DNA from 4 places in the Bacillus sp. KH172YL63 genome. Region 2 is predicted to be linked to each of the others. Evidence: riboswitches for the same ligand, from Rfam matches in the RefSeq annotation. Region 2 holds a riboswitch; each other region holds the start of a gene.
What was found. A riboswitch is a leader RNA that binds a small molecule or an ion and turns the genes downstream of it on or off. The one in region 2 is predicted to bind S-adenosylmethionine.
Positions count from the first base shown of each region.

Region 1: it holds a riboswitch for S-adenosylmethionine, as region 2 does, so the genes downstream of both, KH172YL63_RS19210 (O-acetylhomoserine aminocarboxypropyltransferase/cysteine synthase family protein) here and KH172YL63_RS01135 (Na+/H+ antiporter NhaC family protein) in region 2, are expected to answer to the same signal.
Region 3: it holds a riboswitch for S-adenosylmethionine, as region 2 does, so the genes downstream of both, KH172YL63_RS09900 (YezD family protein) here and KH172YL63_RS01135 (Na+/H+ antiporter NhaC family protein) in region 2, are expected to answer to the same signal.
Region 4: it holds a riboswitch for S-adenosylmethionine, as region 2 does, so the genes downstream of both, KH172YL63_RS18705 (homoserine dehydrogenase) here and KH172YL63_RS01135 (Na+/H+ antiporter NhaC family protein) in region 2, are expected to answer to the same signal.

Region 1 is NZ_AP022842.1:3,749,704-3,757,830, forward strand. It holds gene KH172YL63_RS19190 (tyrosine-protein kinase domain-containing protein) at 1-677, opposite strand, end outside; gene KH172YL63_RS19195 (sugar transferase) at 708-1,277, opposite strand; gene KH172YL63_RS19200 (S41 family peptidase) at 1,623-3,077, opposite strand; gene metX (homoserine O-acetyltransferase MetX) at 3,245-4,306, opposite strand; gene KH172YL63_RS19210 (O-acetylhomoserine aminocarboxypropyltransferase/cysteine synthase family protein) at 4,343-5,638, opposite strand; SAM riboswitch class I at 5,997-6,115, opposite strand; gene KH172YL63_RS19215 (trans-sulfuration enzyme family protein) at 6,211-7,350, opposite strand; gene KH172YL63_RS19220 (DUF302 domain-containing protein) at 7,454-7,834, opposite strand; gene KH172YL63_RS19225 (redoxin domain-containing protein) at 7,913-8,127, opposite strand, start outside.
Region 2 is NZ_AP022842.1:206,376-214,502, forward strand. It holds gene KH172YL63_RS01135 (Na+/H+ antiporter NhaC family protein) at 254-1,564, opposite strand; SAM riboswitch class I at 1,668-1,773, opposite strand; gene KH172YL63_RS01140 (MFS transporter) at 1,971-3,143, shown strand; gene KH172YL63_RS01145 (hypothetical protein) at 3,293-3,874, shown strand; gene KH172YL63_RS01150 (DUF2187 family protein) at 4,054-4,326, shown strand; gene KH172YL63_RS01155 (YpbS family protein) at 4,408-4,665, opposite strand; gene cls (cardiolipin synthase) at 4,738-6,186, opposite strand; gene KH172YL63_RS01165 (alanine/glycine:cation symporter family protein) at 6,304-7,737, opposite strand; gene KH172YL63_RS01170 (hypothetical protein) at 8,040-8,127, opposite strand, start outside.
Region 3 is NZ_AP022842.1:1,996,298-2,004,424, reverse strand. It holds gene KH172YL63_RS09945 (energy-coupling factor transporter transmembrane component T family protein) at 1-51, shown strand, start outside; gene KH172YL63_RS09940 (thiamine phosphate synthase) at 41-682, shown strand; gene thiO (glycine oxidase ThiO) at 666-1,808, shown strand; gene thiS (sulfur carrier protein ThiS) at 1,768-1,971, shown strand; gene KH172YL63_RS09925 (thiazole synthase) at 1,973-2,737, shown strand; gene KH172YL63_RS09920 (MoeB/ThiF family adenylyltransferase) at 2,734-3,756, shown strand; gene thiE (thiamine phosphate synthase) at 3,776-4,417, shown strand; gene KH172YL63_RS09910 (MaoC family dehydratase N-terminal domain-containing protein) at 4,574-5,023, shown strand; gene KH172YL63_RS09905 (MaoC/PaaZ C-terminal domain-containing protein) at 5,020-5,424, shown strand; SAM riboswitch class I at 5,593-5,698, shown strand; gene KH172YL63_RS09900 (YezD family protein) at 5,816-5,929, shown strand; gene KH172YL63_RS09895 (phosphoadenylyl-sulfate reductase) at 6,031-6,729, shown strand; gene KH172YL63_RS09890 (sulfate permease) at 6,787-7,809, shown strand; gene sat (sulfate adenylyltransferase) at 7,851-8,127, shown strand, end outside.
Region 4 is NZ_AP022842.1:3,643,446-3,651,572, forward strand. It holds gene KH172YL63_RS18700 (aspartate kinase) at 1-57, opposite strand, end outside; gene KH172YL63_RS18705 (homoserine dehydrogenase) at 98-1,348, opposite strand; SAM riboswitch class I at 1,464-1,574, opposite strand; gene KH172YL63_RS18710 (DUF2254 domain-containing protein) at 1,807-3,171, shown strand; gene aspA (aspartate ammonia-lyase) at 3,462-4,892, opposite strand; gene KH172YL63_RS18720 (methanogen output domain 1-containing protein) at 5,015-5,644, opposite strand; gene qoxD (cytochrome aa3 quinol oxidase subunit IV) at 6,039-6,338, opposite strand; gene qoxC (cytochrome aa3 quinol oxidase subunit III) at 6,338-6,949, opposite strand; gene qoxB (cytochrome aa3 quinol oxidase subunit I) at 6,952-8,127, opposite strand, start outside.

The DNA of each region.
Region 1 (8,127 bases), 710 kb from region 2:
GGCTTCTTCATGTGAGGGATGCCGCTCAGCACGGGAAGCGACAGGGCTTCCTCTACTTCATGGATCGATATCAATTTCATATCAAAGTGTTTCCTATAGAGAACCCATGTAGCAGACAAAATAAACCCAATTGCCATAGACAGCAGGATGTTGACGGCTTTATTCGGACGCACCGGATCTCCAGTGGGGCGCGCTGCTGATAAGACATGGACATTGTCTACATCCATGACCGTTTTCACTTCTTTCTTGAACGTATCGGCCACCATATTCGCAGTATCGGCTGCCTGCTTCGGATCGGGGCTTTCGACGATGATGGTGAGGATTTGTGAGTTTTCATTGGTGAGCACCCTCGTTTGCTTCACTAACTCTTCCTTACTCAGTCCGTCATCAAGACGGGCAAGGACCTTATCCATAATGCGGTCACTCTTGATCATGATGCTGTATGTTTCGATTAATCGTATATTGATTTCCACTTCGCTCAAAGACAGGTTTTCACCATTTTCTTTCACAACCGTTCCATTGACGAGAAGATCGGTCCTGGATTCATAAACGGGAGAAAGCAGGAAAAATGTGATGAAGGCTCCCAAGGCCGTCGAGAACAAAGTGGTTAGGATGATGAACTTCGAGCCGTTTTTCAGCTCTTTCATCAAAGCTTGATAATTGAATGTCTGCTCCACCCCTACACTCCTTTCCACCACAGGTGTTCTTTAATAAGAACCCTTACGCCGCAAAACGATGGAGAAAGTCTTCAACAGGATCTTGAAGTCCAATCCAATCGATTGATTATATACATAATACAAATCATATTCTATTTTTTGTCCGTGATTGATGTCGGATCGTCCGTTGATTTGGGCGAACCCGGTCATTCCAGGCTTAACAGCAAGGCGCTGCGCCTGATGATGATCATAGAAGTTGGTGATATGGGGGACTTCCGGTCTCGGGCCGACAATGCTCATGTCCCCTTTCAGCACGTTGAACAGCTGGGGGAGTTCGTCGAGACTCGTTTTACGGAGGATCTTTCCTAAAGGAGTGATATTGGGGTTGCTTCCCCGCTTGAAAACGAAGTCATCCGGGACTTTGTCTTTCCATTGATAGCTCACTGCTTTCGATTCTCTCATCGTTCTGAATTTATACATCGTGAACGGGGTATGATGGACACCTGAACGAACCTGCTTAAACAGGATCGGCCGTCCGTCGAAAATGAATATGAGTACAGAAATGATCAGGAAGAACGGGCTTAATAGTATGATAGAAACCAAGCTGATCAGAATATCCATTATCCGTTTACCATTCAGCCTCTCCCTTTCAAGGGTTACAGCCCTCCGATGGAAGGAAATGGTAGATTCTTTCATTTTATCCTGCTCTATCACGTTTCCTCACCTCCTTTAACATCCTCTATTAATCCAGGACTTTGTTAGTCTACTATATTTAGGAGAAGGACTATATATGCATTACTTTTCTTTCAATTTGTTGACACTTCACCTCCATATGGTTAATTAGAACCTAACATTGGTAAATTTAGTTATATTATTCGACACTCCTACCCAATACCCCTCCTTTTTTCCCAATAAACTTAAAAAAAGAGAAAGATTCTGAAAAATGGAATCTTTCTCTTTTATATTTTACTGAGCCGCCCGTTTTCCAGTACGGTCGATATATTCGAGGGCCGCCTGGAGTTGAAGGTCATTTTTGTCGTTTTGGACTGCTTCGAGAATTTCCTCCTGGAGGCGCTCTGCCGTCTTCGCATCGATGATTCCCGTGACGTCGAGGCTTTCCTGGATTTGAAAATCTTTTACGGCCCTTGCCGTTTTTTTGCTGAAATAACCATCCACCCGGTCCGGCGTAAAGCCGATGCCTTGCAGCATTTCCTGCGCATTTTTCACCTGTTCATTATTCGTTCCCTCTGTCAGTGGTTTATCCACTTGAAGCGGATGGGCGTAGAAATAATCAGGCTGCCTGACCGGGATATCCGGCTTGATCCCTTTTTTATGGATCCAATTGCCGTTTGGCGTCAGCCACTTGAACATCGTCAGTTTAATATTGCTTCCGTCCCCCATCGGCACCGCCTGCTGTACGGTCCCTTTTCCAAAGCTTTTCGTCCCGATCAGCGGATATCCTTCTGCCTCTTTCAGTGCGCCTGCAAGGATCTCAGAAGCTGAGGCACTTCCTTCATCAATCAAAACGACAACAGGGTACGCTTTTCGATCCTTGCTGTTAGAGAAGGATTTCAGTACTTCCCCGCTCCGTTCCTGAATCTGTACATAAGGTTTCTTCTCTGTGACGAACTGTTTCAGGATCTCTTGCACGCTGGAGAGGAGCCCACCCGGGTTGCCCCTCACATCCAATATCAACCCTTCCACTTTCTGCTTCTCAAGTTCATCCAGCTGTTTCTTAAAATCGACGGCAGTATTTTCCGAGAAGGTCGTAATCTGAATATAACCGGTCTTCTTGCCATTGACCTCTTTCACATCCGAGATCACCGTCTCAACCGGGATCTCGTCCCGTTTTACAGATACCTGGATCGGGTCATTCAATCCTTCCCTCGTAATGTCGAGCATTACTTCCGTCCCTTTCTTACCCCTGATCTTCAGCGTCGCTTCATAAAGATCAAGCCCTTCGATGCTGTTCCCATCCACCTTGATGATGCGGTCATTCGGCCTCAGTCCGGCTTTTTCCGCAGGAGAATTTTTAAAAGGTGCCACAATCAGCAACTTGCCATCCATGATCGTGACCTCTGCCCCTATCCCTTCAAAGGAAGAATCCAGGGCATCGTTGAATTGAGACGCCGTTTCCGCATCCATGTAAACCGAATACGGATCATCCAGCGTCTTCAGCATCCCTTGGATCGCCCCTTCGACCAGGCGGCCCTTGTCAACATCCTGATAAAATTTGTCGCTGATCAAGTCATAAGCCACTTCGACTTTGTGAAGCTTATCATTCAGCTCACCTTTTCCGTCAAATTGGGCAACGCCGTCCCCGGACTTACCGGTCCACTCCAAGCCGCCGTACATGCCCCCTGCACCGATCAGCATACTGACGATGATGGTGATGATGAACTTTCTGCCCGTCCACTTCATATATTCCCCTCCAGCTTATGTTTATCTTTGGCAATGACCAGGCGTTCAACCACAGCTGCCCGATCTCCAACGAAAAAAGACACCACACAAAAACGCGCTGAGGCGGTGCGATGTCTTTGCTTATTTCACTATATGCCGGAGAGGGACGAGTTATGATAAGGGGGGGTTCATTTCATGCCGGTAAATACTTCTTTTTTCAAATGGGAAGCGATGATCCCTCCCCACTTTTCAAATTCAACGAGGAAACCGTCATGGCCGAATTCTGTCGAAATAAAATAGTGGCGGCCGTTTGACGTCTTCTCGGTAAAATCCTTTAAATACTCAGGGGAATAGATGCTGTCGCCTTCATAGCTGATGGAAATCAGCTCGCTCGGATAAGTTCCGGCCACATGTTCAAGATCTCCCCTCCCCCGGGCGATATCATGGGTGTTCATTGCTTTCAGGAGCGTCAGATAGCTGTTCGGGTCAAACCTCCTTGCTAGCTTCTGTCCCTGATAATCCAGATAGCTTTCCACACTGAAGCGGTCATCCTTTTCCTCACGGCGGAACCGCTCGTCAAACAGCTCCCGTGTCCGGTACGTGACCATGCCGACCATCCTGGCAATCTCCAATCCTTTTATAAGTGAACCATCACGGTAATGTCCATTGCAAAAGGCAGGATCCCCTTCAATCGCGGTGATGCCGATGTGATTAAATGCAATCCCAAAGTCATTCAACCGGGGCGTGACCGCCAGTGCGAATACTTTACCGATGTAATCAGGATAAAGGACGCCCCACTCCAGTGCCTGCATGCCTCCCAACGAACCCCCTATGACCGCTTCTATACGGGGAACTGCAAGCAGCTTTAACGCCTCATACTGAGCGTTGACCATATCCCTGATCGTGATGCCAGGAAAGCTCGGACCGTACGGCTGTCCAGTATCCGGGTTTCTTGTCGTAGGCCCTGTGCTCCCTTCACATCCTCCCAGGACATTGAAAGAAATCACCTGATAGTGATTTGTATCGATATAAGAACCGGGCCCGATCAATCCATCCCACCAGCCCGGGCACTCATCCGTCCCCTTCACTATATGGGTCCCGGTGAGGGCGTGGCAGACAAGGATCACAGGACCCTCTTTATTTCCTGTACGTTCATATGCCAAATCGACATTCCGCAGCGTGGTGCCTGACTCTAATGTGAGGGATGGGAGAGATATGGAGCTGACTTCATACGCAGTGGACGCATCCATTTCTCCACCTCCTTTTTCAAGTTTGTCGTTTCTTCCTTATACAGGAGAGGTTTCCAGTGCCACTTCGATTGCGTGGTCAAGGTCCTCAATAAGATCCTTCGCCGATTCCAATCCAACAGAAAGCCTCACCAGATCCTCCGTCACGCCAGTCGCCCGGATTTCCTCGGCGTTCAACTGCTGGTGTGTCGTGGAAGCCGGATGGATGATCAATGATTTCGCATCCCCCACGTTCGCCACATGTGACCAAAGGGAAATATTGTCGACGACTTTCCGGCCCGAATCCCTTCCACCTTTGATGCCAAACACAACGATCGATCCGGCACCGTTTTTCAAATACTTCTCGGCAAGCCCGTGGGACGGATGCTGTGGGAGTCCCGGATATGACACCCATGCGATCCCTTGATGCTGATCGAGATGCTCGGCGATCTTCCGGGCATTTTCTGTATGGCGTTCAATGCGGAGATGGAGCGTCTCCAACCCCTGCAGGAGCAGGAACGCATTTTGCGGGCTCAGACATGCCCCAAGATCCCGCAGCAGCTGTACCCTCAATTTAGTAATGAAGGCGGCCGCACCCACATCCTGTGCGTAGCGCAATCCGTTATAGCTTGGATCCTCCTCGGTGAAGCCCGGGAACTTCTCATGATTCCAGTCAAACTTCCCGCCGTCGATCACCACTCCCCCAATCGCCGTCCCGTGGCCGCCGATCCATTTCGTGGCAGAATGGATGACAATATCTGCTCCCCACTCAATCGGCTTACAAATATACGGCGTCGCAAACGTGTTATCGATGATGAGCGGAATATGATGCTCATGTGCAACCTTCGCCACCGCTTCAATATCCAGCACGTGAAGACTTGGATTCCCGATCGTCTCCGCAAACACCGCCTTCGTTTTCTCAGTGATCCTCTTGCGGAAATTCTCCGGATCGGACGGATCTACGAAATGGACCTTGATGCCGTATTTCGGAAGCGTCGTGGAAAAGAGGTTATACGTCCCGCCATACAGATTTGTCGCAGCCACAATCTCATCACCTGCCTGCGCAATGTTCAGGATCGCCAGGGAAATCGCCGCCATCCCCGACGACACCCCAAGCGCCCCGATGCCGCCCTCGAGCAGTGCCAGGCGCTTCTCCAGCACATCGACCGTCGGGTTCATGATCCGGGTATAAATGTTCCCCGGCTCTTCAAGGGCAAATAATTTTGCGGCATGATCACTGCTGTCAAATACATAGGATGTGGTTTGGTAAATCGGGACCGCACGTGATCCTGTGGTCGGGTCCGGTTCTTGGCCTCCGTGAAGCAGTAGTGTGTCGAAGTCGAATGATTTGGTCATTTTGGGTTCCTCCTGTGGGTTGGGATTTTGGTTTGGTTAGGGTGTTGCCTAGGCATTTGCCTAGGGTTTTGCCTGTTGAATTTTGGGTGGATTTTGTCTGTTGAATTTAGGCTGATTTTTGACTGTTAAACTTTGAACGAATTTTAACTGTTGAATCCAAACTGATTTTTACTGTCAAACTTCAACCGAATTTTAACTGTTAAATCTAAGCTGATCTTTACCTGTCAAACTTCAACCGATTTTTAACAGGCAACAAAACCGGGCAAACCGCCCAGTCAAACTCCCCCCGATCCTCTACCGGAAAGAGCAAAACAAAAACCCCCTTCCTAAGAAGAGGGTCTAATTGAATAGGGTCCTCCTCTTATCTTTCAGGCAAATTGCCTGCAGGAATTAGCACCTTTTCATGAGACGCGATCTGCGCACATGAAGGTTGCCGGGTTTCATCGGGCCTAGTCCCTCCACCTCTCTGGATAAGAGCATGTAGTTGTCAATGTGTGATTTCTTGCGTTGAGATGAATTATAAAGGGTAACCGACCTCAGCGTCAAGGGTATTGTTAGAATTTTTTAATTATTTACTTTTCGACCGATTTTTTAACAGCTTCTTCAAATTGAGCGACGATGTCCTCCCCGTCTTCGATGCCGAGCGATATCCGGACGACGTGGGTGTTGATGCCGAGCTTTTTCTGGGCATCTTTCGGCAGGGCACGGTGGGATGTTCCGAGCGGGTAGGACACCGTTGTTTCGACACCGGCAAGGGAAGGAACGATTTTGATCCAGCCGAGGGACTTGAAGAAGGTGCTCATATCGCATCTTTCATCAAGCTCGATCGTCACGATCGCCCCGTTTCCTTTCGTCGATAAGTTTGTCGGGTAATAAACTTCTTTAATATCGGTGTTGCTGTGAAGCCATCCTGCCAGGGTTTCTGCGTTGCGGGCCTGGGTGCCGATCCGGAGCGCGAGGGTTTTTGCCCCTCGGCATGTCAGCCAGGCTTCGAATGGACTCAGATTGGAGCCGATGTTGACGACCTTCTCTCTTGCCTTCCTTACCAACTCTTCCTTTCCGACGACGACCCCGGCGGTGATGTCACTGTGGCCGCCGATATATTTCGTGGCGCTGTGTGCGACAAGATCCACCCCTTCAAGGTAAGGCTGTTGTAAAAACGGTGTCGCAAAGGTGTTATCAATCATGGTGAACAGATTGTGTTCTTGAGCGAGGTTCACCATTTGTTTGATATTCTCTACCCGCATAAACGGATTAGTGACTGTTTCACTGTATAGGAGCTTTGTTTGCGGGGTTAGGGCCGCTTCAATGCTATCTTTATCGGTAAAGTCGACGAAAGTGGTCAAGATGCCGAATGACTTCAGCTCTTCTTTTAGCATATGGAATGTGCCGCCGTATAAATCCTCGGCAGCCACGATATGATCACCTGAGCGGACAATGGCAAGGATGCCGACAAGGATGGCCGATAACCCTGATGATGTGGCCACTCCGGCCGGTGCACCTTCAAGGCCGGCAACCATGTTCCCCAGCTCATCTGTATTGGGATTCCCCGTTCTTGTGTAGAGATAAGGGGACTTCCCTTCATAGAAACCTTCAAGCTCTTCAAGGGAACTGAATGAGAAAGCGGACGTCTGATAAATCGGCGTCGTTTTACTGTGGATCTCCTCCGTTCCCTGTAACTGACTATGTACGACCTTCGTAGTGAAATTCATGTCTGTCATCCTTCCTGAATCGATGTATTTTTAAAAGTGTATCATATTCAGAAGATTGTGGCATGAAAAAAACCTGCTGCCGATCAAGGCAACAGGTTCTTCTTTATACGCGTTCCAAACATCCGATCAAACGGTTTTCAATATCGAGTGCAGTAGCCTTCAATTCATCAGAATCGACCATTTCAATCAGCTTGCTTGGCTTCGCCATACCGATCTTCGTTGTCCCTGATTCTGTGTAGACGGTCACTTTACAAGGGAGGAAGTAGCTGACGAGCATGCTCTCTTCAAGCACCTTCTTCGCTTCATGGGGATTACACACTTCCAATACGACGACTTCTTCGTTAAAGTCCAATCCTTTGTCATCAAGTTTTTGTGCCAGATCAAGATGCCACAGTACACCAAAGCTTTCCTCTTTCAGTGCCGCTTCCACTTTCTCGACTGCTTCCTTTACGCTCATTGAGACTTCCTTTGTATAATGAAACATAAAAACATCTCCTCCTGTCATTTTTATACCTCAGAGAGTATCGGATCAAACTACTTTTTGGGAGGTCCGTCCCTCCGGTTATTCCATTCCTTTGACCATTTTCTCCATCATGTCTTCGTTCATGGGGCCGACGATTTTGTGCTGGATGGTCCCATTGGTGTCGATCATGTAGGTGGTTGGGATGGTGAAGGCCCTGTACAATTCACCTGCATCGCCTGTTTCATCCATCAAGATCGGGAAGGTGAGGCCGTAGCCATCAACGAACTGCTGCACCGCTTTTTGGCCTTCATCCA
Region 2 (8,127 bases):
ACACCTCCAGACCCTCGACCAAAGACAATTGCGTCATTTTCCCCCGTAATTGCGTCTTTTTTAAAATAATTGCGTCGGTTTGCCCCCTGATTGCGTCAAAATTTCTAGAATTGCGTCTATCCCCATCATAATTGCGTCAAATACCATAAAATGGAACCAGAAAAACAGCCCCATCCCGTCCCAACATAACCCCCACAATCAGCATCCAACCCATACAAAAAAAGAGACCCTCCAAAAAGGGTCTCCCATCTCATCAAACTGCGTCCGCTTCACCGGCAGATTTGCGGGTGAATTTCGGCAGGGCGAATTGTATGGCGATCAAGCCGCAGACTGCGATCAGGATCGGATAGAAGGCGTATGGGATGATGCTGACCGGTGAGATGCCGGCAACTTCCGCCACCAACAGGGCCTGTGCCCCGTATGGGATCAAGCCTTGGACGGCGCAGGAGAATATGTCCAGGATGCTCGCAGATTTGCGGGCATCGACGCCGTACTGATCACTGAGTGTTTTGGCAAGCGGTCCTGCAATGATGATTGATATCGTGTTATTGGCTGTACAAAGGTTTGTCGAGCTGACCAAGCCTGCCGTTGCAAATTGTGCTCCCTGTGGAGACTTGATTTTGCGGGTGGCTTGGTAAAGGATCGCCTGGATGCCTCCGTTGTGGCGGATCAGTTCGACGACACCACCGATGAGGATTGAAAGGATGACGATTTCTGCCATGCCTGTCATTCCTTCTGCCACACTTCCGAAATAGCTGGATGGTGTGAAGCTTCCATCAAGGAATCCGATGACACCTGCAAGGATGATGCCCCCAAACAGGACGGCGAATACGTTCAATCCGGCCAGTGCGGCTATGATGACACCAAGGTAAGGAAGGATTTTGATCCAGTCGAATCCTTCAGCACCTACGGATGATGAATTCCCCATCGTAAGGATGAAAAGGATTACCATCGTCAGGATTGCAGCAGGTAAGACGATAAAGAAATTGACTTTGAATTTGTCTTTCATTTCCGTTTTTTGCGTACGGACTGCAGCGATGGTTGTGTCGGAAATAAACGACAGGTTATCACCGAACATCGCTCCCCCGATGACGGTCGCCATTGCAAGGGGCATGGAAATATCGGTGCCTGAGCTGATTCCGACGCCGATTGGTGCAAGGGCTGCGATCGTTCCCATCGATGTTCCCATGGACAGGGAGATGAATGCAGCAATCATGAATAATCCAACGATGACAAGATTACCCGGCAGCACCGAGAGGGCAAAGTTGACGGTGGCATCCACCGCGCCCATTTTTTCTGCGACGCCTGAAAATGCTCCTGCGAGCAGGAAGATGAAAACCATGATCATAATATCCGGATGACCGGCCCCTTTGGCGAACCGCTCGATTTTGGCGGTTAGCGTCTCCTTGCGGTTCATCAACAGGGCCGCGACAGCAGCGATGATGATGGATACGAGTACAGGAAATGCATAAAAGTCTCCTGAAATGATGCCTGCCCCGAGGAACAGGGAAACAAATATGATTAATGGCAATAAGGCCAATAAGTTTCCTTTTTCTTGATTCATACGTAACACTCCTTTGTGATCATCTGTAAATTTAACATGTGAATAAATCAACTAAAAAAACCTCTTCCAGGATAAGAAGAGGTTTCAATCGAAAGAAACACTCCCCTTATCTTTCAAGCATACATGCTTGCTGGATGTGGCACAGCACTCTGGTCGAGTCCGCTGCCGAGACATCATAGGGCCAGTCCCTCCGTCTCTCTGGATAAGAAGAATATCGTATTTAGTTGATTTAAAGATACTTACATACTTTAAAGGGTTTAATCGAAAAAGTCAAACGGGAATTTTTTCAGAGGGCCATGGGACTGTATTTATGGGACTTTATCCATATTCAGGCAAATACTCGTAGACAATTACCGTTTCTAGGTCTACTATTAGATAGACAAAAATCATCTTGGGGGATTCCGTAATGGAAAGAAATGTGCGAAATCAAATACTGACATTACAAGGCTTTTATTTACTGACGTTCTTCGGAGTCGGCAGTTTATTTCCTTTACTCAGCGTATATTTAAGTGAAAGCGTCGGTTTGAACGGTTATCAGATTGGGACGATCATGTCTGTCGGTCCCATCATGATGATCTTCTTCCAGCCGATATGGGGAATGGTTAGTGATGCGACGAACCGTCCGACCGTGGTCCTCGGACTGACCTCTTTCGTGGCGGGGATCTTTGCACTCGGCTACTTATTCATGGATGTGTACCTGGGGCTTCTGATCGTGGCCATCCTTGTGGCCATCTTCCAGAGTGCCATCATTCCTGTTTCAGACAGTATCAGCCTGAAGTATACAGGCAAGGTCGGGTACAACTACGGAAATATCCGTCTGTTCGGGTCGCTCGGATTCGGTATTGCCGTTTACATCATGGGCCGGCTTTCTGAAGGATTCATCGGGCCAACGGTCATTTTTTATTCGTTCTTCATCTGCCTGGTCATCTCCGGCTTCCTGTCCTTCCGTTTTCCGAAAGAGAGGGCGGCTGCGAAGCTTGATTTAAAAGCAGGGATGAAGGAATTGTTCACGTTGAAGAAGTTCCTTATCTTCCTGGCCGTCACGTTCTTGGTGTTCGGTCCGAATTTAGCAAACAATGTGTATTTCGGCTTGTTTGTTGAAGATTCAGGCGGGACGTATGCCGGGATCGGCCTGGCCTTCTTGATTGCCGTCTTGTCGGAAGTCCCGTTCATGAGGATTGCCGGGGGCTGGATCGATAAATTCGGATTATTGACTGTCGCAGCGCTTGCAGGTACTGCTTCGATGCTGCGCTGGCTTTTCTACTTCACCGAACCCAGTCTATGGCTCGTCTACTCGTCAGCCGTGATGCAGGGCCTTGCCATCGGATTATTCATCCCGGCGGGCTTGCGTTACATCAAAGAAATCACGCCTGCTCATATTACGGCGACCGCGGTCACCGTTTACTCTGCCATCGGGAACGGATTGGGCAACTGGTTCAGCACCTTTGTAGGCGGCTTTATTTATGAAAATTACTCGATTTATACCGTTTATCTTTTCTTTGCGGTCCTGTCACTCCTTGGCGTATTTCTCTGCTTCGTCCTGATGAAGGAAGAGAAGAAGAATGCACTCGCGTATTAAGGACGTGAAGCCGTCAATCCGGATGTCTCCGATTTTCTTCAATGAAATCGGCTGCGTCCGGATTTTTTTTTGCAGGCAATATAAAAAGAAGGGTTTATCTCAACCCCTGTGTAATAGTATAAAAGGAAATAAATAGAAGGCGGTGGCCCATGAGGAAAATTTGGCTGATGATCGTAGCGGTTTTGCTGATTACGTCTGGATGTACATCCAGACAGGGGAATGTAACGGTGAAACCATACAAACTAGATGAACATGAAGGTGAACTGATCAGGTTTACAGGGATACATGATATACAATTTTTTGAAATAAATGGGGAGACCGGAAAGGATACCGTCCTTGTCAAGACAATCGAGGTGTATGAACACGGGGAATTGGTGAGAGATGAGCCATTTTCATCTGATGAAGGGGGAAAGCACTACGATGATGCCCTCCTGTCATTCGGAAATGATGCAGACAATGGGAAAGTCAAGTTCATCCATGGAATGGAAGGCGGGGCGGTTACCATGTATGAAGATTTCGAAATGAACGGCATGGTCTATGGCGGTCTCCTGACCGAGAAAGTCGCGTTGGAAAAGGATAAACCCCTCTATCTTTACGCCATTGCAGGCTCGGATGGTGATGAAATGTCCGGGGTAACGGTTGATGAGAATGGCAAGCCGGACGGCGGGATCCTGAAGGCAGACAAAGCGTACGTATTCAAAATTATGTTAACCGATCGAAGCACGGACTAAAGGTCCGAAGATTTTTCGACAAAAACGAAGTTGGATAGGTTTCACCGGTATGAATTGGTGGTACAAAAAGAGTAAGGAACTCATTGAAATTTCTGTAAAAATAAGTTAGAATTATATTATTAGAAAATTCATTCAATTGTAAAAGAAAAAAAGAGATGATATAAAAAGGGGATTTTACAATGGATAATACGTTCGTTTACTCAAAAGAAAACGCCAATCTCGGGGATACTGTCCAATTCAAACGGAAAAAGCACGTCATCAATGGTGTCGTCACGACCCTCAGGGAAAATACCGTCATTGTGAAAATGGATCTCGAATACGCCAAAAAGCTTGATCTGCCTGATGATCAAACGGTCGTGGCCCACAAAAACTACGTCGTGATTGAAAGGGCTGACAATGATACGCAGCCTGTATTCGTGTATGATGGGTGGAATAGCGCATTAAAAGCATAATTGTTCTTCTTATATAAAAAGGACCCGGTTACACCTTCACCATTTTGTTGGGGGAAGCGTTTCAGGGTCCTTTTTGATGTGTTAAATTAATTTATTAACATATTCCTTCACCATATCATCGGTGACAAGCTTTCTTTGCGGAACAACGCCTTGACGGGCAAGGGCATTGATTTCATTTGTCACCAGGTTGATGCGGTCGGTCGTAAACGGCTTTCCGGCCTTGCAAAGCTGAACGGCTTCATCGATCGCCATCTCTCTTTCTCCATCCAACCGCATGAACTGCTGGACAAGCTGATTCTGTTTGTTAGAATGCTTGGAAATTTCTTTATGCACACTCATGATTTCATCCCTCTCTATCTCTGAAACAATATTCTTCTATTATGCCTTTCCCGCTATGCAATGGCAACAGTCCTATAAGATGGGAGACAGCAGCCTGGAAACCGATTCCTTCACCTTGATCATCAATGACCTGTTGTGATAATCATCAAGCGTCAGTTCACGGGCTTTTTCCATATCGGATCTGAACGCCGTCCCGAGCTCTCTCGAAAGTGCTTCATCATATAAAAAGGCGTTTACCTCAAAGTTCAGGCGGAAGCTTCTGACATCGATATTGGCGGTGCCGACGGAAGAAATCTCTTCATCAGCCACAATCGTCTTCGCATGGATGAATCCATTTTCATAAATATAAATTTTCACGCCCGCTTTCAGCAGTTCCCCGATATAAGAGTAGGTCGCCCAGTAGACAAAGAGATGGTCCGGCTTGTTTGGGATCATGATCCGCACATCGACACCGGTGAGGGCAGCGATCCGCAGTGAATCAAGCAGACTCACATCCGGGATGAAATATGGGGTCTGGATATAGATTGATTGTTTCGCTGAAGAAATCATTTTGATATAGCCATGTTTGATCTGCTCCCACTCCGAATCAGGTCCGCACGTGACAATTTGGACCCCTGCCTGTCCTTTAAAAGAAGAAAGGGGGAAGTAGCGCATGTCATATGCAATTTTCTTCGAGCGGCTTGCCTGATTCCAGTCAAGGATGAAGCGGGTCTGCATGGCAAGTGAAGAACTCCCCTCGACCCTCAGGTGGGTGTCCCGCCAATAACCGAATTTAGGATTGAGCCCAAGGTATTCATCCCCGATATTGAAACCACCGACATATCCGACCTTCCCGTCAATAATGACGAGCTTCCGGTGGTTGCGGTAATTGAGGCGGAGGTTGATAAAAGGAATTCTGGAAGGGAAAAACACTTCCACTTCGCCGCCGGCCGCAAGAAGTTCCTTGAAGAAGTTCATCCTGGTCCTGCGGGAGCCCATCTCGTCATATAAAACCCGGACCTTCACGCCTTGCCGGGCTTGCTCAATCAACTTATCGAGGATTCTCCTGCCCAGCTGATCCTTTTTGAAAATATAGTACTGAATATGGATATGGTCTGTGGCTGCATCAAAGTCTGCCAGCAGTGAAGAAAACTTATCTTCTCCATGAGTGAAAAGCTTCAGATCATTGTCCTGGGTCAAGAGGGCATCATTATTCATCAGGTGCATATAAATGAGATCCTGATAGCGCTCGGATATGTTGTTCCGAAAAGGAAATTGGTGTTCCTTCAGGGAGCGGATCTGTCCTTGAATCAGGTTCTCGATCCCGATCTTCTTCATATCATCCCAGTCAAACAATCGCTTTCTGCTTAAGTTCTGACCGAAAATCAAATAAAGGATAAAGCCCAGTAAGGGAATGAAGAACAGCACCATCAGCCAGGCCCATGTCGCGCCGGCGTCCCTTCGCTCTAAGAAAATGATCACGGATGCAAGGACAAGGTTAAGTATGAATAATACCCCTGGAAGGGTGGATAGGATATCCATCGTATGTATGACTCCTTTATCTCTTTCTACCCTAAGTATACCTGAGATAGGGATTGAAAAGAATGGCAAAAAAGCTGCCCATCAAATGGATGGACAGCTTATTCAAAGAATATACCTTTATTCATTTACCGCCTTTTTACGGATTTCCTTCTCACGCACCGGCCAGCTTTCGACGCCCTTCAGGCCGGGGATGTCGTCTGCATAGAATACGGGATCCAGACCCTGGCGTCTCTGCTGCATGTAATGGTCGAGTGCTTTGAAAGCAATCGGTGCCAAGATGCCGATCGCGATCAGGTTGGTTAATGCCATGAGCGCCATGGAGAAGTCAGCCAGGCTCCAGACGATATCAAGGCTGGCAACCGATCCGAAGACCACCATGCCAAGTGCGATAAAACGGTAGATCAATAGTCCGGTCTTGCTTTTGTTGATGAAAGGAAGATTGGCTTCACCATAGTAGTAGCTTCCGATGATGGAGCTGAAGGCGAAGGTAAAGATCGCAATCGCCAGGAAGATGCCTGCCCATGAGTTGAAGTGTTCAGACATGGCTGCCTGTGACAATTCGATTCCTGTCAGTCCAGAACCATACGCATCTGATGTCAGGATGATGAACGCAGTGGCGGAACAAACGAGTAACGTATCAAAGAATACGCCAAGCGCCTGAATGAAGCCCTGTTTGACAGGGTGGGAAACCGATGCAGTAGCGGCAGCATTCGGTGCACTACCCATACCTGCTTCATTGGAGAACAGTCCACGCTTGACCCCGTTCATGATCGCGGCTCCGATCCCGCCGCCTAAAACCTGTTCAAACCCGAATGCGCTTTTGAAAATAAGGGCGATGACGCCAGGCATTTCAGTGATGTTCGTGATGACGACAAACAGTGCCAGTAAGATATAAAATCCTGCCATGATCGGAACGATGAAAGATGAGAAGCTGGCGATCCGCTGAACCCCGCCGAAAATGATCAGGGCAGTCAAACCGGCCAATACGAGTCCGATGACAAATGTATTGATTCCGAATGAATTGCTAAAAGCGGTTGCGATCGTGTTACTTTGCACTGCATTGAAGGTTGTCCCGAAAGAAAGGATGATGGTGACGGCGAAAATTGAACTCATCCACGGTTTCCCCAGCTGTTTCTTCATATAGTAGCCCGGGCCACCTTTAAATCCTACTGTATCCTTTTCTTTATAAATCTGGGCAAGCGTACTTTCGACGAATGCACTTGCTCCGCCGAGGATGGCAACGAGCCACATCCAGAAGACCGCTCCAGGTCCCCCGATTGCCAAGGCAATGGCCACCCCGGCCAGATTACCTGTACCAATCCGGGTACCTGCCCCGATAAAAAACGCCTGCAGGGATGAAATCGACTTGTCCCCTTCAGCTTCTACTACGTCCTTATCGCCTAAAAGGCGAACCATTTCTTTAAAGTGGCGGATCTGAACAAATTTCGATCCGATTGTAAAATATAAACCTAAAATGAGGAGCAGGCCGATGAGCACATATCCCCATAATATTGAATTCGCTTCATTGACTAATCCATTTAAAATGTCCATGTTAACCTCCTGTGAATGTTGTGACGGTTATGTTAACATTATCTGAAAATTTAAAATAAAAGTCAAGTTATTATCTGAATATTAAAATTTTACCAGTTAGGTATTTAGAAGGACGAACTATTTTATCATAGTAATAAAGGGTTTGTTTGAGTAGGAGGGAGGGGAAGAGACGTTTGTTAAATTATCTTGGAATAATGTTGTTCGTGCTACTGGAATAACAATAATTGAGGGTGCAAAGAAACTGAAGGCATAAAAAAATGCCATAGACATCCATGGCAGCAAAGAAAGTATGAAGATATAAATTAATAATAATTCCAAAATCCTAAGAAAAATAAAAGAATACCAGTGATCATCGATATGCCAAATACCATGAACAGAAAATCAAAAATG
Region 3 (8,127 bases), 1.8 Mb from region 2:
TCTACATATCTGCCAATCTTCGGAATAGGAGATGTGCGCCATGGGTCTTAAACCAAAGGGTCATTTGCATGCCATCTCATCAGGAACACAATCAATGGAAGAGGTCATAGACATTGTGAAGGTTATCCATCCTTATGCAGATGTCATTCATCTCCGGGAAAAAAGCTGGACAGATCATGATTGGGTGACGGCTATCGATCAGTTAAGGGATGCAAGCGTACCAATTGAAAAGATCTGCATCAATCACCGGGTCGATATAGCGGCCTTGAAGGATGTGAAAAGGGTCCAGTTAGGATATCAAAGCGTACCGGTTGGGATGGTGAAGGATAGATTTCCTCATTTAAAAGTCGGTGCATCTGTTCATAACCTGCAGGAAGCTGAAGAAGCTTTCCGGCAGGGAGCCGATTACCTGCTGTATGGAAACATCTATCCCACCTCTTCAAAACCCGGAAAACCCGGGGCAGGTATTTCAAAGCTTGAAGAGATGGCACACGCCTTTCCTGTCCCGACGATCGCATTAGGAGGCGTGACCACGGAACGTGTGCGGGAAATTGTTTCTGTTGGCGCACACGGGATTGCTGTATTATCAGGCATCTTCCTCTCTCAAGACCCTGAAGAATCAGCCAGGAAGTATCAAGAGGCACTGCAAAGGGAGGTGGACCCACTTGGGGAAACAATATGACGTGCTGATTATCGGTGGAGGGGTGATAGGCTGTTCCATCGCCTATCAGTTGGCGAAAAGAGGAAAAAAGGTTCTGATACTGGAAAAAGATCGGATCGCGGGCAAAGCGTCCAGCGCGGCCGCCGGCATGCTGGGTGTTCATACAGAATTATCCTCAAACAGTTCACTTTATCAATTGGCCAAAGCGAGCCGCAGCCTCTATCCTTCTTTGGCTGAAGAACTGACATCAATTTGCGGGATTGACATTGAACTAGTACAAAACGGGATGCTCAAGCTTGCCCGATCCGAAGAAGAGGCTCACAAACTCATGGGCATGCACGCACAGTCTGACAGGAATGAAGGAATCACCTGGCTTTCAGGGAGTCAGTTATCTGCCATGGAACCGAACCTTTCTGATCAATTGACAGGCGGTTTATGGATCCCTGACGACGGAAACGTCTCTGCTCCGAAACTTTCGAACGCGCTCGGCTTGGCAGCTGCCAAAATGGGGGCAAAGATCTTGGAATATACGGAAGTATCTACTTTTTTGAAGGAAGATGACAGGATTATTGGCGTCGAAACAAACCGTGGCTTCATATATGCAGAAAACACCATCATGGCCGCCGGTGCCTGGAGCGGGTCACTGCTTGATCACCTTGATATGAACTACGGGGCATATCCGGTAAAGGGAGAATGTTTTTCCGTCACTGCTCCAAGGAGTTTGGTGAGGGCAACGCTCTTTACGGACGGCTGCTATATTGTCCCTAAGGTTGGCGGCAGACTGTTGATCGGCGCGACGGAAAAACCTCATTCATTTGATGAAAACATTTCGCTAGACAGTTTATTGCATTTGATGGAAAAAGCGACAGCATTAGTTCCAGACTTGAAATACGCTCACTGGGATAGAGCGTGGGCGGGTATCCGACCACAAACGGAGCTCGGGATTCCCCTAATGGAAAAAAGCAGGGAATGGAAAGGGCTTTTTGCCGCTACCGGCCATTACCGGAATGGAATCCTCCTTGCCCCCATCACAGGCGTGTTGATGGCTGATTTGATTGAAGGCCGGGAAAATCCTCTATTAAATATCTTCAGAAGGAGTGGGGAAAGTGGAATTAAGAATAAACGGTCAGCCTGTCACAGTACCTGATACGATCGTAACGATTGACGACCTGATACACCATTTTAAACTTAATCAGAGGATGATCATCGTGGAGCAAAACCGAAACATCCTGATTAAAGAAAATCATCAAAAAACCACGGTCCAAAACGGGGATCACATAGAACTTGTTCAGTTTGTAGGAGGCGGTTAAATTGTTGACAATCGGAAAACATTCATTCCATTCCAGATTATTGCTAGGTACCGGGAAATACCCGGATTTTAATACGCAACGAAAAGCGGTTGACGTTTCAGGTGCGGAAATTCTCACCTTTACGGTCAGACGCATGGACATATTCGATCCAAACCAGCCGAATCTTCTCGAGGAACTGGATCCAAGCAATTTTACTTTGTTACCGAATACAGCAGGTGCCAAAAATGCCGAGGAAGCGGTGCGCCATGCAAAACTAGCCAGGGCTTCAGGCCTTTGCGATATGATCAAGGTTGAAGTGATCGGTTGTAAGAAAACACTGCTCCCAGATCCAGTAGAAACCCTCAAGGCAACCGAGGAGCTGCTGAAAGAGGGATTCACAGTCCTTCCGTATACGTCGGATGACGTAGTATTGGCAAGAAAACTGGAAGAGCTCGGTGCTCATGCAATCATGCCCGGGGCTTCCCCGATCGGATCAGGTCAGGGAATCCTGAATCCAGTCAATCTGAGATTCATCATTGAGCAGGCAAACGTCCCTGTCATCGTAGACGCCGGGATTGGCTCACCGTCTGATGCCGCCCACGCCATGGAATTGGGAGCGGATGCGGTGCTACTGAACACGGCGATTTCCGGGGCGGAGGATCCTGTGAAGATGGCCAGGGCCATGAAGCTCGCCATTGAAGCAGGGCGACTCGGCTATGAAGCAGGGAGAATCCCAAAGAAACTCTATGCCTCTGCCAGCAGTCCGGTGGAGGGGTTGAGCGTTTGACACACAATCGATATTCACGGCAGACTCTCTTTTCACCGATTGGTGTAGATGGTCAGCGTAAAATCCAGGATAAACACGTACTGATTGTCGGTGCAGGAGCACTTGGCACGGGGAACGCCGAAGCCCTGGTCCGTGCCGGCGTCGGAAAACTGACGATTGTTGACCGTGACTATGTGGAGTGGAGCAATCTGCAACGGCAGCAGCTATACAAAGAACAGGATGCCATCGATTCTTTGCCAAAAGCGGTTGCAGCAAAAAACAGATTGCAAGAAATCAATTCAACAGTCGAGGTTTCTGCTCATGTACGAGATGTATTGGCTGAAGATTTGTTGGACCTGCTCAATGGCGTCGATCTCATGATTGACGCCACCGATAACTTTGAAACAAGGATGATGATGAACGATGCAGCCCATCTCCATGACATCCCCTGGGTCTATGGTGCCTGCGCAGGAAGCTACGGCATCTCCTTTGCCATGGTACCCGGTGTTACTCCTTGCCTGCAATGCCTGATCCATTCGGTCCCGACCGGGGGAATGACGTGTGATACGGCGGGAATCATCAGTCCTGCCGTTTCTTCTGTCACAGCCCTTCAAACGACCGAAGCGTTGAAAATATTAGTAGAAGATGCCTCTTCACTCAGTCACAGAATCGTTTCATTTGATTTATGGAAAAATGAGTATTCGTCTTTGTCTGTCGGCTCATTAAAAAAAGAAGACTGCCCCTCCTGCGGTCACACAAGGACATATCCTTACCTGCAATATGCCAACCAAACAAAAACAGCCGTCCTATGCGGGAGGGAGGCTGTTCAAATCCGACCCGCATCACCTGCGTCCATCAATCTTAAGGAATTCGCCTTGATGCTAAGCACCAAAGGAAAAGAAGTGATGGCGAATCCCTATTTGATTTCTTTCAATGAGGGAGCTTTGAGATTCGTTCTTTTCAAGGATGGCCGGGCGATCATCCATGGAACGAAGGAAACCGATACGGCCAGGACAGTCTACCACCGCTATATGGGATGAAGGAAGCAGGGGTGAAAATATGAATATACAACACTATTTAAGGCTTTATTTCATCATGGGCAGTACGAATTGTGAAAAGGATCCCATTTCAGTGTTGAAAGAAGCCGCCGCAGGGGGGATCACCATGTTTCAGTTCCGGGAAAAGGGCCTCAACTGCCTGCACGGAAAAGCCAGGTACACCCTCGCCCGGAGCCTGCAACATGTATGCCGCGCGCACAAGATTCCTTTCATAGTGAATGATGATGTGGAACTTGCCCTTGCATTAAATGCGGATGGGGTTCATATCGGACAGGAAGATGATTCAGTCGAAGACGTACGGAAAAAAATCGGCGAGAAGATCCTTGGCGTGTCCGTCCATCATGTGGAAGAAGCCAAGCGTGCAAAAAATGCGGGAGCCGACTATATCGGCGTAGGCCCTATGTTTCATACGTCCACGAAGTCCGATTGCAGGGATGTGCAAGGTCCCTCAGTGATCAGATCAATCAGAAAAGCAGGCATAGAGCTGCCACTTGTGGGTATCGGTGGCATTCACGCGGGAAATGCATCACAGGTTCTTAGAGCAGGGGCAGATGGAATCGCTGTCATATCAGCGATTTGCAAAAATCCTCCTGATACGATTCATTTACTGCACGTCACGAAAGAAAACAATTCATCAACTTGACATCTGATACAAGGGGCAGCCTCATGACAGAATGGGACTGCCCCTCTTTTTGTAAAAAAATCTCCATGACAGCCCTGATTCTCAAGTCACCTCCATAATTTTCAGGATAGAATGATAAGATAATAGTAAGAGTTTGAAAAGAATAGAGGTGTAGACATGTTCCAGAAATATATAGGCAGGCGCTCTGATCCTGTTGCCAACATTGTCGAACAGAACGCCGTACGTCAATTTGCAGAAGCGATCGGCGGCCCTCATCCCATCTATGTGGACGAAGAGTACGGCAAACGTTCCCGTTATGGTAGAAATATTGCTCCACCAACTTTCCCGAGGGTGTTTGACTACGGAATGATTGAAGGTTTCCATTTACCAAACGAAGGATTGATCCACGGGGAACAGTCTTTTCAATACAGGAGGCCGTTATATGTAGGCGAAACGATATGCTGCTCGACTGAGATAAAGAATTATAATGAACGGGCCGGTTCGTCGGGGACGCTTGGCTTCCTTGTGATCGAGGACATCGGGAAAACACCGGAGGGAGAGACCATTTTCTTTTCCACCTCCACTGTAATCATTACGGAAGCCGTCAAAGAGAGGTGGAATCAATGAGAAATCTTCGGACATATCAAAAAGGAGACCGACTTCCCCCGCTTGAACTGGGACCGGTTTCGCTGGAAGATTTGATTTCTTACAGCAAGGCTTCAGGTGATCACAATCCCATTCATGTGAATGAAGAAGTAGCACTGAATCTCGGGCTCCCCGGTATCATCGCCCATGGGATGTGGACGATGGGAACTGCCTCCAGGCTGTTCAGCGCTCATAGTGAGGAAGGCTTCATACAAGACTACTCTGTCCGTTTTACAGGGATGGTCCTCCTTGGAGACAACATCACCCTGCTCGCCGAATTAACAGATATAAGGGAAAATTGTCTCTCCTTCAGCCTACTCGCAATCAATCAGCATGACAAAAAAGTGCTTGAAGGAAGCATCGTCTATTCACTTTTCCAGTAGGGCTCCATCCAGCAATTGAAAAAATATGATGTCGTATTACACCAATTGATTGAATAGATATAAAGTATATGGAAAGTAAAAATAAGACAAAAGACATAAATCCGATAGAAAAAGTCGGGTTGACTTCCGTGTGTAATGTGATATTATTTAGAATATTAAAATTAATAACTCTTATCCAGAGTGGTGGAGGGATCTGGCCCTGTGAAGCCCAGCAACCTACGAAATGTAAGGTGCTAATTCCAGCAAAATGGGAAGTCATTTTGGAAGATAAGGTATTCTTACCTGAACAACTTTCCAAAATGGATGGTTGTTTTTTTGTTTTTGAATCTGGATAAGAAGAAATTGGGGGAATCATGTGACCAAAGCGAATAAACAAAACGGGGACGACGTGATGGAAAAGATTCAATCCATGCTGGAATCGATGAATTTTGGTTCCATCACGATCGTCGTTCAAGACGGGAAAGTCATTCAACTAGAGAAAAATGAGAAAGTCCGAATTAAATAAGCTGACTAGACAACTAGAGGCGCATAACACAGATAGGGGAATCCCTTTATCTTGTTATCGCCTCTTTTTGTATGGATAAGCCTCAGGGAAAGGGGTGCAATATGTTAACCTACTCAAACTGGAAAGCGCACACTGTCGATTTTGACATAGACCCTGTTTATAAGGGCGCTTTGAATGTACTGAAATGGACTTATGAAGAGTACGGAGGCGAAGTCGTCTATGCCTGCAGTTTCGGAATCGAAGGCATCGTCCTGATCGATCTCATAAGCAAGGTAGAACCTCACGCAAAGATTGTATTTCTGGATACAGGCGTACATTTTAAAGAAACTTATGAGGTCATCGAAAAAGTAAGAAAAAGATATCCAGGTATAGATATTCAGATGAAAAAACCGGAATTAACCTTAAAAGAGCAGGCTGAGGTCCACGGAGAAAAGCTGTGGGAGAGAAATCCAAATCAGTGCTGTCAAATTCGAAAGTTAGATCCTTTAAAAGAGTCACTATCAGAAGGAAAAGCATGGATTTCAGGCTTAAGGAGGGAACAATCGCCCACAAGGAGGAATGTTGAATTCATCAACAAGGATGAAAAATTCCAATCCATCAAAATTTGTCCATTGATCCACTGGACATGGAAAGACATTTGGCGATACGCCCATAAACAGAATCTAACGTATAACGCCCTCCATGATCAGGGATATCCGAGTATAGGCTGCTCCCATTGCACAAAGCCTGCCATCGATATGAATGATCTCCGCTCTGGGAGATGGACGGGTAAAGGCAAGACAGAATGCGGACTTCATTAAGCGGGGTGAGAATCTTTGCTTGAAATTCTGGCCATCGCGATCAGCTTGTTCTTTGCCATGAACATTGGTGCCAGTGGAGCGGCCGCATCGATGGGGGTGGCGTATGGAGCGGGAGCCATCAAGAATATCCGTACGGCTCTCTTGATTTGTGCAATCGGTGTTCTGAGCGGAGCGGTACTTGGCGGCGGTGAAGTGGTGAAGACCATCAGTTCAGGGATCATCCCGCCATCACTCTTATCCATCAAGATTGTCATCATCATATTATCTTCGGCGACCATATCGCTGTTCCTGGCGAATTTAATCGGGATCCCCTTATCAACAAGTGAAGTGACGGTCGGGGCGGTGGTTGGTGTAGGAGTCAGCTTTCAGGTGCTGTACGTGAAGTCTTTGATCACCATCATGAGCTTCTGGGTGATTGTCCCGGTCATCGCGTTCGGATTGACCTGGTTATGTGGAATTTTGCTGGTGAAGCTTGGAAAACGGGGAGTCCGGTTAGAAAAAGGCTGGCTTGCATATGTATTGATTGTTGCAGGGTTCTTTGAGGCTTTTTCAGCAGGGATGAACAATGTGGCAAATGCAGTCGGTCCCCTTGTAGGATCCGGTTTATTATCCGCTTCTAATGGAATATGGATCGGCGGCTTATTTGTTTCCCTCGGCGCAATTTTACTTGGTAAGAAAGTGGTTGAAACAAACGGGAAGAAAATCACACAGTACTCGAAGGCAGAAGGCATCTTGATCTCAACTACCGGTGCATTGCTGGTCATGGTGAGTTCCCTGTACGGATTGCCAATTCCCCTTACCCAGGTGACGTCCTCTTCCATCATCGGATTAGGGATGGCAAAAGACGGAAAGCACATGCTGCAAAAGAAAATCGTGAAGAAAATCGTGAAAATATGGGTGGTGTCCCCACTGATCTCTCTTTGCATTTCATATGTATTGGTGAAGCTTGTCATTGACCGTGATCTTTATTCCATGGTCGTTCCGGTCAGCGTCATCATCGCGACAATCGGTGCACTTTCCCTGATGAGGGTTATAAACGAAGAGAGACGTTCTTTACACGAGGACGGCGGAGGGATTTAATCTTAATTCTGATTAAAACAATATATAAAGGAGGATATGGAATGAGTTTACAGCCACACGGCGGAAAATTAATTGAAGCTTATTCACCCAAGGAGGCCTATGAAGACATTGAACCAGAAATCCCATTGGACGAAATAGCGTTAAGCGATCTCGAATTGATCGGGATCGGCGCATACAGTCCGATTGAAGGATTCCTAACGGAGCCTGACTATGAGGGTGTCGTAGAAAATCTTCGATTGAAGGCTGGGACGGTTTGGAGCATACCGGTCACACTGCCCATCGATGAAGAAACGGCAGCTCCCCTAAAGGCCGGTGTTA
Region 4 (8,127 bases), 810 kb from region 2:
TATGCGATCAGCCGAACCTACAGAAGTCCCGCCGTATTTCTGAACAATGATACTCAATGCTACCCCTACCTTCCATCAGATCTATTTTTATTTAAAATCAGGGAACCAATACGCCCTTTTTCACTTCGTTTTCCAAAGGGATACCCTGAAGGATAGCGACAGCCTGGATGCCTTCATTTGTCCGAAGAAGGGTTCCAATATCCCTTCTCTTTCCTTCTATGAACACATACAGGTGACTGCCGAGCTGGATGCGGTCTTTTAAGTTGAATCGGGAAAGTTTGCTTTGATGGTCCCACTGTTCAGGAAGTCTTAACACCCATTCAAGCACTTCCTGATCCCTTTGAATGTCGACGGGACCGACCATGCTGTCTGCAGCTGCGGTATACTTCCCTTCCATCAGGGAGAGAAAGTCCTCTACCATGGCACTGCCCGTCGGCCGCTTACCTGCTCCCGGCCCTGACAGGGTGATTCTCCCCACGAGGCTGCCCTGTAAAGATACTGCATTTTCTACATCTTCCACACCGTAGAAGGGATGGGTATCATGAACAAGGCGCGGAGCCACCTCTCCCCTGATGCGCCCCTCATCATCCCGTTCAAGCGTTCCCACATGTTTGAACCGGAGCCTGAAGGATTCTGCCGCCTGTAGCCACTCTGCTGTCAGATGTGAGATTCCTTTACGGGAGACTTCACCCACAACAGGCTGCCTGCCGAATGCCGTCTGACTTAAGATCAGAAGCTTATTAAGAGCATCCTGACCTTCAATGTCACTGGTTGGGTCTGCTTCAGCGTACCCCTTTTCCTGGGCCTGCTTCAGTGCTGATTCAAAGGAAATTCCCTTTTTCCTCATTTGGGAAAGAATGAAGTTGGAGGTTCCATTCAGGATCCCCTGAATCCGTTTGATTTCATTGACCTTCAATAATTGCCGGATGCTTCCGATGACCGGGACCCCTCCTGCCGTGGTCGCTTCAAATCCAACACTTACATCATGCTGTTCCGCTTTTGTTAAGAGCGCCGGACCATGTTTAGCAAACAGCGCCTTATTGGCGGTGATGATATGAATCCCCATCTCGATTGCCTGGGTCAAATACCCACGGCCGGGCTCTTCCCCTACGATTGCCTCGAAAATGACGTCAAGGTCCGGAATCGCCAGTATGTCTTCAAAATCCGTCGTGACCGGAATGGATGGCTCGATATTCCTTTGCTTTCCCCCATCCTTGACGAGGATTCCCTTTACCTTCACTTCTTTTCCAAGTACTTCCTTCAATCTTTCCTGATGGGTTTCAATGGCTTCCCACACACCTTGACCGACGGTTCCAAATCCCAGAATCGCCACGTTAATCTTTGACATCTGACTGCCTCCTTTAATCGATGATAGTCTCTGTAGAAGATTCCTGCGATGGAAAGAATGAAGGTATAAAGAAAAACCCTCTTCTTAAGAAGAGGGCTTGATGAGCATGCTCCTCCCCTTATCTTCCAGATTCCTAATGAACCTGTAGGAATTGGCACCTTTACAGATTGTTCCTGTAGGTTGCCGGGCTTCATCGGGCCTATCCCTCCGCCGCTCTTGATAAGAGATATAATGTTTGTTTCGGATCTCGATTTTGAATATGAATTGGATTATATAGTGGATTTCTCTCACCGTCAATACCATTTTCGGTATTTTCTAAAAATTATTACAGGCGTGCACCCTTGGACATACTGTAATAAGATGCTTCCTGATTCTATATTTTTCTTTCTCCAAAAGGTTTTAACTGTTCTTTGGAGGGAAATGGATTCATAATATCATTACCGGAAAGGATCACAATCATGCTTAAAAGACTGCTCCCATTATCTATGAAAAAATATATACTGATGTCAAAACGTCAGCGGAAGAGAGAAATCCGGCTGAATATCTGGTATATGCCCTTCTTTTATATTTGTCTTTCTCTATTATTTGTAGCACTGACGTTATTTTTCGACCTCCACCTGGAGATTTCCAGATTTACATGGAGCTTTCTTCATATGGATGCCCCCGTCACGCGGACACTGGTTAGTACGCTCATCGGGGCTGTCCTTACGCTCAGCGCCTTCACCCTGAATTCACTGCTCGTCGTACTGACCATGTTCAGCGGGCAATTCTCTCCAAGAATGCTGCTTGATTTCATTTCGGATAAACAAACCCAGCATGCACTCGGCATCTTCAACGGCAGCTTTGTATATGTCCTCTTGGTCTTTTTATTTATTGGAAATTCGGATAAAGAGATCTTCGTGGCTGCACCAGTTATGACGATCGGTCTTGCCTTCCTTTGTGCCGTAACGTTCATCTTTTTCATCAACCACGCCTCTACTTGGATGCAGGTTCACAATATCACGTTCAATATGAAGCAGGTATCAGAGGTGATGATCCATCAAACCCTGAAGAACGACCTGGAAGCACACCGGACGACGGAACGTGGAGACATCATGGAGGAAGAAAAGAAACATGCCCTCCACGTCACGTCAAAATGGTCTGGTTATATCCAACTTGTCGACTTTCAAGGCATGATCCTCCGTGCACAGGAGGAGAATCTTGTCATACAGCTCCATTATAAGGTGGGGGATTTCGTCTTGGCAGGAAATGAACTGTTGAGCATATGGGGACCTGATACAGAGGCGGTATCAACCGACGCTTATCTTGCATTTATCGAAATCGGCCATAAAGAAACCGAGATCCAGGACCTGCAGATGGGGATCCATAAACTTGCAGAAGTCGCAATCAAAGCATTGGGGAATGACGATCCTAAAACCGCATCCAACACAATCGATCAAATGGCTGACTTGATGCGTACAGTGGAAGACCAATTATCGTTCACCCCTTATTTGATCGATGAAGAGGACAGGGTCCGGGTTATCCTTCAGTCAGAAGCTTTCGACTATTACCTGTATCGGGGGTTCGGCTATATCCGTCATTATGCGAAAGATAATCACTTGATTATTACGGAAATTGTCCGGGCACTGGCGTTGATCGCAGAAACCATCCCAAAGTCCAAGCACAGGGATCTGTGGGAATTCGCCTGCAATACGATCGATCACATTGAAAGGGAAGTCATCTATGAGCTGGATAAAACCTTCCTCCTTCAAGAACTCCATAAACTGGCCCGGCTCACCAGACATCTTGAAGCTTATCAAGAGGTTGAAAAGAAATTCTATTAAAGAATCGGCAGTAATATGACAAGGAAATCCCGAAATCGTCAACCATCATCGAATGTGTTAAATTACTTTTATGAAGGAAGGTTCCCTTGGTGGAATCCGTCCTTATTTAAGGGAGGGAGTAATAACCCTTCACGAAGAGGACTTTAATTAGGATGTCTGTATAAAGAGATGGAGCACCGTTTTTCAAGTAAAAAAATCCGAACGTTCAATCGAAATTCTTTGTAGAAAATCGACTGCGTTCGGATTTTTTAGTTTGAACTCATATATTATAGGCCATCGTGTCCACTCACTTAAGAACGATCAAACAGCGCCTTCCCTGCAATTCCCGGGTTTGTCATTTCATACGGATTGAGGATCAAATCAAGCTCTTCTTCCGTCAGGACATCGTAATCAAGGCAGAGTTCTCTCACCGATTTCCCTTTCAGGATCGCTTCCCTGGCGATTCTTGAAACCACTTCATATCCTAAGTGGGGATTGACTGCTGTGATGATGCCCACGCTGTTTTCCACATATTCCTTCATGCGGTCTTCATTCGCTTCGATTCCTGCGAGACAATGATCGGTAAAGCTTCTGAACGCATTGTTCATGATGCTGATCGATTGAAGAAGATTGAATACGAGTACTGGCTCCATGACATTCAATTCAAGCTGCCCGGCTTCAGAAGCGAGCGAAATCGTCTGATCATTCCCCATGACCTGGAACGCCACCTGATTGATCAATTCAGGCATGACAGGATTCACTTTCCCCGGCATGATGGATGATCCTGGCTGTCTTGCAGGAAGGGAAATTTCGCCTAATCCGGCACGTGGGCCAGACGCCATGAGGCGGAGATCATTGGCGATTTTGGACATATTGATCATGCATACTTTCAGCGCTGCCGACACTTCTGTATACGCATCGGTATTCTGGGTGGCATCGACAAGATGCTCAGCCCCTGTCAGCGGCAAGCCGCTGATATCTGCAAGATGTTTCACGACGCTTGTGATGTAGGAAGGATCTGCGTTCAAGCCTGTCCCTACAGCGGTCGCCCCCATATTCACTTCATAAAGATGTTCACGTGTGCGGCTGATCCGTTTTATATCCCGTTCCACAACCCTGCTGTACGCTTCGAATTCCTGACCAAGTCGGACCGGCACCGCGTCTTGCAGATGGGTCCGGCCCATTTTGATGACGTGGTCGAACTCCTGTGCTTTCTGTTTCAAGACGCTGTGCATATGTTCCATCGTGTTCAGAAGTTTTTCTATCAGCTTTAGCGTGGAGATATGGATGACCGTCGGGAATACGTCATTGGTAGACTGGGACATATTTACATGGCTGTTCGGGCTCACCTTCCCATATTCCCCTTTTTGATGGGACATGATTTCGAGGGCCCGGTTGGCAATGACTTCGTTGGCGTTCATATTGATGGAAGTGCCTGCCCCTCCCTGGATCGGATCCACGATGAAATATTCATGAAGCTTCCCTTCCAGAATTTCATCCGCTGCCTGTACGATCGCTTGACCAATTCCGTCATAAAGGCGCGTCGTTTCCATGTTGGCAAGCGCTGCCGCCTTCTTTACGGTGGCGAGGGCATCGATCATCTCTTTATGGATTTTATACCCGGTTACCGGAAAGTTCTCAACTGCCCGTAAAGTCTGGATACCGTAATAGACATCTTCAGGTACTTCTTTTTCTCCGAGGAAATCTTTTTCGATTCTATATCTTGCTGCAACATTTATCATGATGATTCTCCCTATTCTGATTTACTGTTTCCAAATGATGATTTTATCAATTCCGGGGATGACAGGCAACGATTTTGCCGTTTCCCCACTGCTTCTGCTGATAGAATCAAACCCTGAATCTCTTAATCTCTTTTCACCTGTGCCCGGAGTTCTTCAAGCTCGCCAACAAGCTTCATGATCAGTTCGTCGCTTTTTCTCAGCTGCTCATTCAGCAGCCGGAGCGTCTCTTCTTCCCATTGAAAAGGATTTCCGTGATCAGGTGTATAGCGTAAGTCTTCGTAAACATCCCCGTCCTCTGCTTCTGTTTCTCGGAAATAGACGGCCACTTCACAGCCCGGATCCCCGAGTGCGATCCTCTTTCTCAAAACCACCTTAGAGTAGCCGAATTTCCGTGCCGCGATGCCGCCGAACACACTGGATGTCATATTGCAAAGGTGGGGGGCATCTTGTACCGCCTCCCCAAATGGACAGGCTGTTGACTTGACGACAATATGATCAGGGTGCACCTCTGAAAGATAGAAATGACCTCCGATTGAATTTTTCAAATCGACGATGACCTCAACATACCGGTCAACCGACCAATCCTCTTCTTTATCTCCGTATAGACCCTCAACCCATTCTCCTGTCCGGAGACCGAGCTGACGGATATATTCATCTGCGGTTTTACCTACTGTTTTTTGATGGATATAGGCGTATTGAGTGATCAATTTGCTTAAGAAAACCGTCCCTGTTAATGATGTCCTCGTTTCCACCTTATCAACCCTTTCCTTGCACGTATGCACTGTAATCTATCTGTTCCATATTATTCTATATCTACTTTTAGGCTAATGCTGATTTCTTTCAGTATACCATCTCTTAAACCCCTGCTGTCCATTTTGGACAATCTGTCTTCTATATAAGGTTAACAATCGATGGGCGTCCTGTCATCTTTTCCAAACCTTTTTTAAAAGATCATATCACGCTTGCGTTGCTGCGCAGCGATATGGAAGTGCCCGTCCCTCCATCTTTCATAGATAGGTAGTTATGGAACTGCCGGAGCAAGCTTTACGGTCCGGTCGGTATACAGCGGTACTCCAATGGTATGCGTAACAAAAAATGAATATAAAAAAAGGCTGCTGGAATGTCCAACAGCCTTTTTCCTTATGATTAATGCATACTGCTTAGTACCCAAACGGACCCTGCCACGATGACAATCGCGATGAAGCCAGCCGACAGCATTTTACCTACTTGCCATTTGCCTTCCCCTTCAGTTACGTGCATGAACATGAAGAGCTGGATTGCAGCCTGGATGAATGCCAGTACGAATACAATCGCTACAATCAGTTGGTAGGATAGATTCGTATATAGCCCGAACCAAACGGCTAAGAACGTTAACGCAATCGACAAGATGAAGCCGATGATCTGAGTCCAAGGCAGTCCACTGTGATTCGATGTGTTATGTCCCATTATTCCACCATCCCTAATAAGTACACGCTTGTGAACACGAAGATCCAGACGAAGTCCAGGAAGTGCCAGTACAAGCTTGATACAAATAGTTTTTTAGCGGTATCAGGATTCAAGCCCCGATTTTTCACCTGGAACATGACGAGAATGATCCATAGAATCCCCACCGATACGTGGAGACCGTGCGTCCCTGTCAGCAGATAGAAGGAAGACCAGTATGCGTTGGTCCCCATCGCTGCCCCTTCATGGACGAGATGGATGAATTCCGTGATTTCCATGTAAAGGAATCCTAATCCGAATAATAATGTGATGATCAGCCAAATCATCATTGATTTGACGTTTCTTGCCCTTAATGCATTGATCGATAAACCGGATGTGAAACTACTGATCAATAACAGGAGCGTCATAATGATCGTATTCTTCATATCGAATACTTCACTTGGAAGCGGACCGCCCATCGTGCCTGCCTTCAAAGCGAAGAACGTTGCGAAGATCGTGGCAAACAATGCGATTTCCGCTCCAAGGAAAACCCAGAATCCGAAAATATTCAGTCGGCCGATATCTGATTGATATTCTAATGGCGTGTTTGGATCTATATTCGTACTATGTGCCATACTCACGCCTCCCTCTTAAACGGATTTTCGTTCTTTTCTATTTCTTCTACACTTACGTAGTATCCTTCATCCTGCTTGTGGGACGTCATTGAGCGATGTGCCATGCATCCGAAGATACCGACTAATGCCAGAATCGCCATCCACCACAGTTCAAACACCAGTCCGAATCCTCCTACGAAGAAGAGCGCAGACATGATGAACGGTGTCCCTGCGTTGCTCGGCATGTGAATCGGTTGATATTCAAAGTTATCAGGAACCATCTTTCTTCCTGTTTGTTTCATTTCATAGAATGCATCATGGCTTTTCACTTCAGCCACATGTGCAAAGTTGTAGTGAGGAGGGATCGCTGAACTTGTCGCCCATTCAAGCGTACGTCCATCCCATGCATCACCTGTTGTTTCTCTTTTTGCAAAACGGTAGCTGTAGTAGATTCCATAAACAAGAACCATGAATCCTACACCCATTCCGAACGCCCCGACGGAAGAAATCACATTCAATGCCGTCCAGCCGTCTTCAGGTCCATACGTGTACACACGTCTTGGCATTCCTGCAAATCCTAATACGAATTGAGGTAAGAAACATAGGTTGAATCCGATCGAAAAGAGCCAGAAAGCCCATCTTCCGATCCGTTCATCCATCTTGTGTCCGAACATTTTCGGATACCAGTACGCAAGTCCCGCGAAGCAGGCAAATACGACACCGGCAATCAGTGTATAGTGGAAGTGAGCAACCAGGAAGTAGTTATTGTGATATTGGAAATCGGCTGCCGCCATTCCAAGCATAACCCCTGTAACCCCGCCGATCAGGAATGTCGGGATGAACGCGACAGACCACATCATCGGCACTGTGAACTCAATCTTCCCTTTATAAAGGGTACCCAGCCAGTTGAATATCTTAATCCCGGTCGGTATCGCGATCGCCATCGTCGAAATGGAGAATACGCTGTTGACTGCCGCGCTTCCACCCATCGTGAAGAAGTGATGGACCCAAACGACGAAGCTGAGACCTGAGATTGCCACCAGTGAGATAATCATAGATTTATATCCAAATAGTGTTTTTCTAGCAAATGTTGCAATGATTTCTGAGAAGATACCGAAAGCAGGAAGAATGACGATATATACTTCCGGGTGTCCCCATAACCAGAACAGGTTTGACCAAAGCATCGGATTACCACCGTC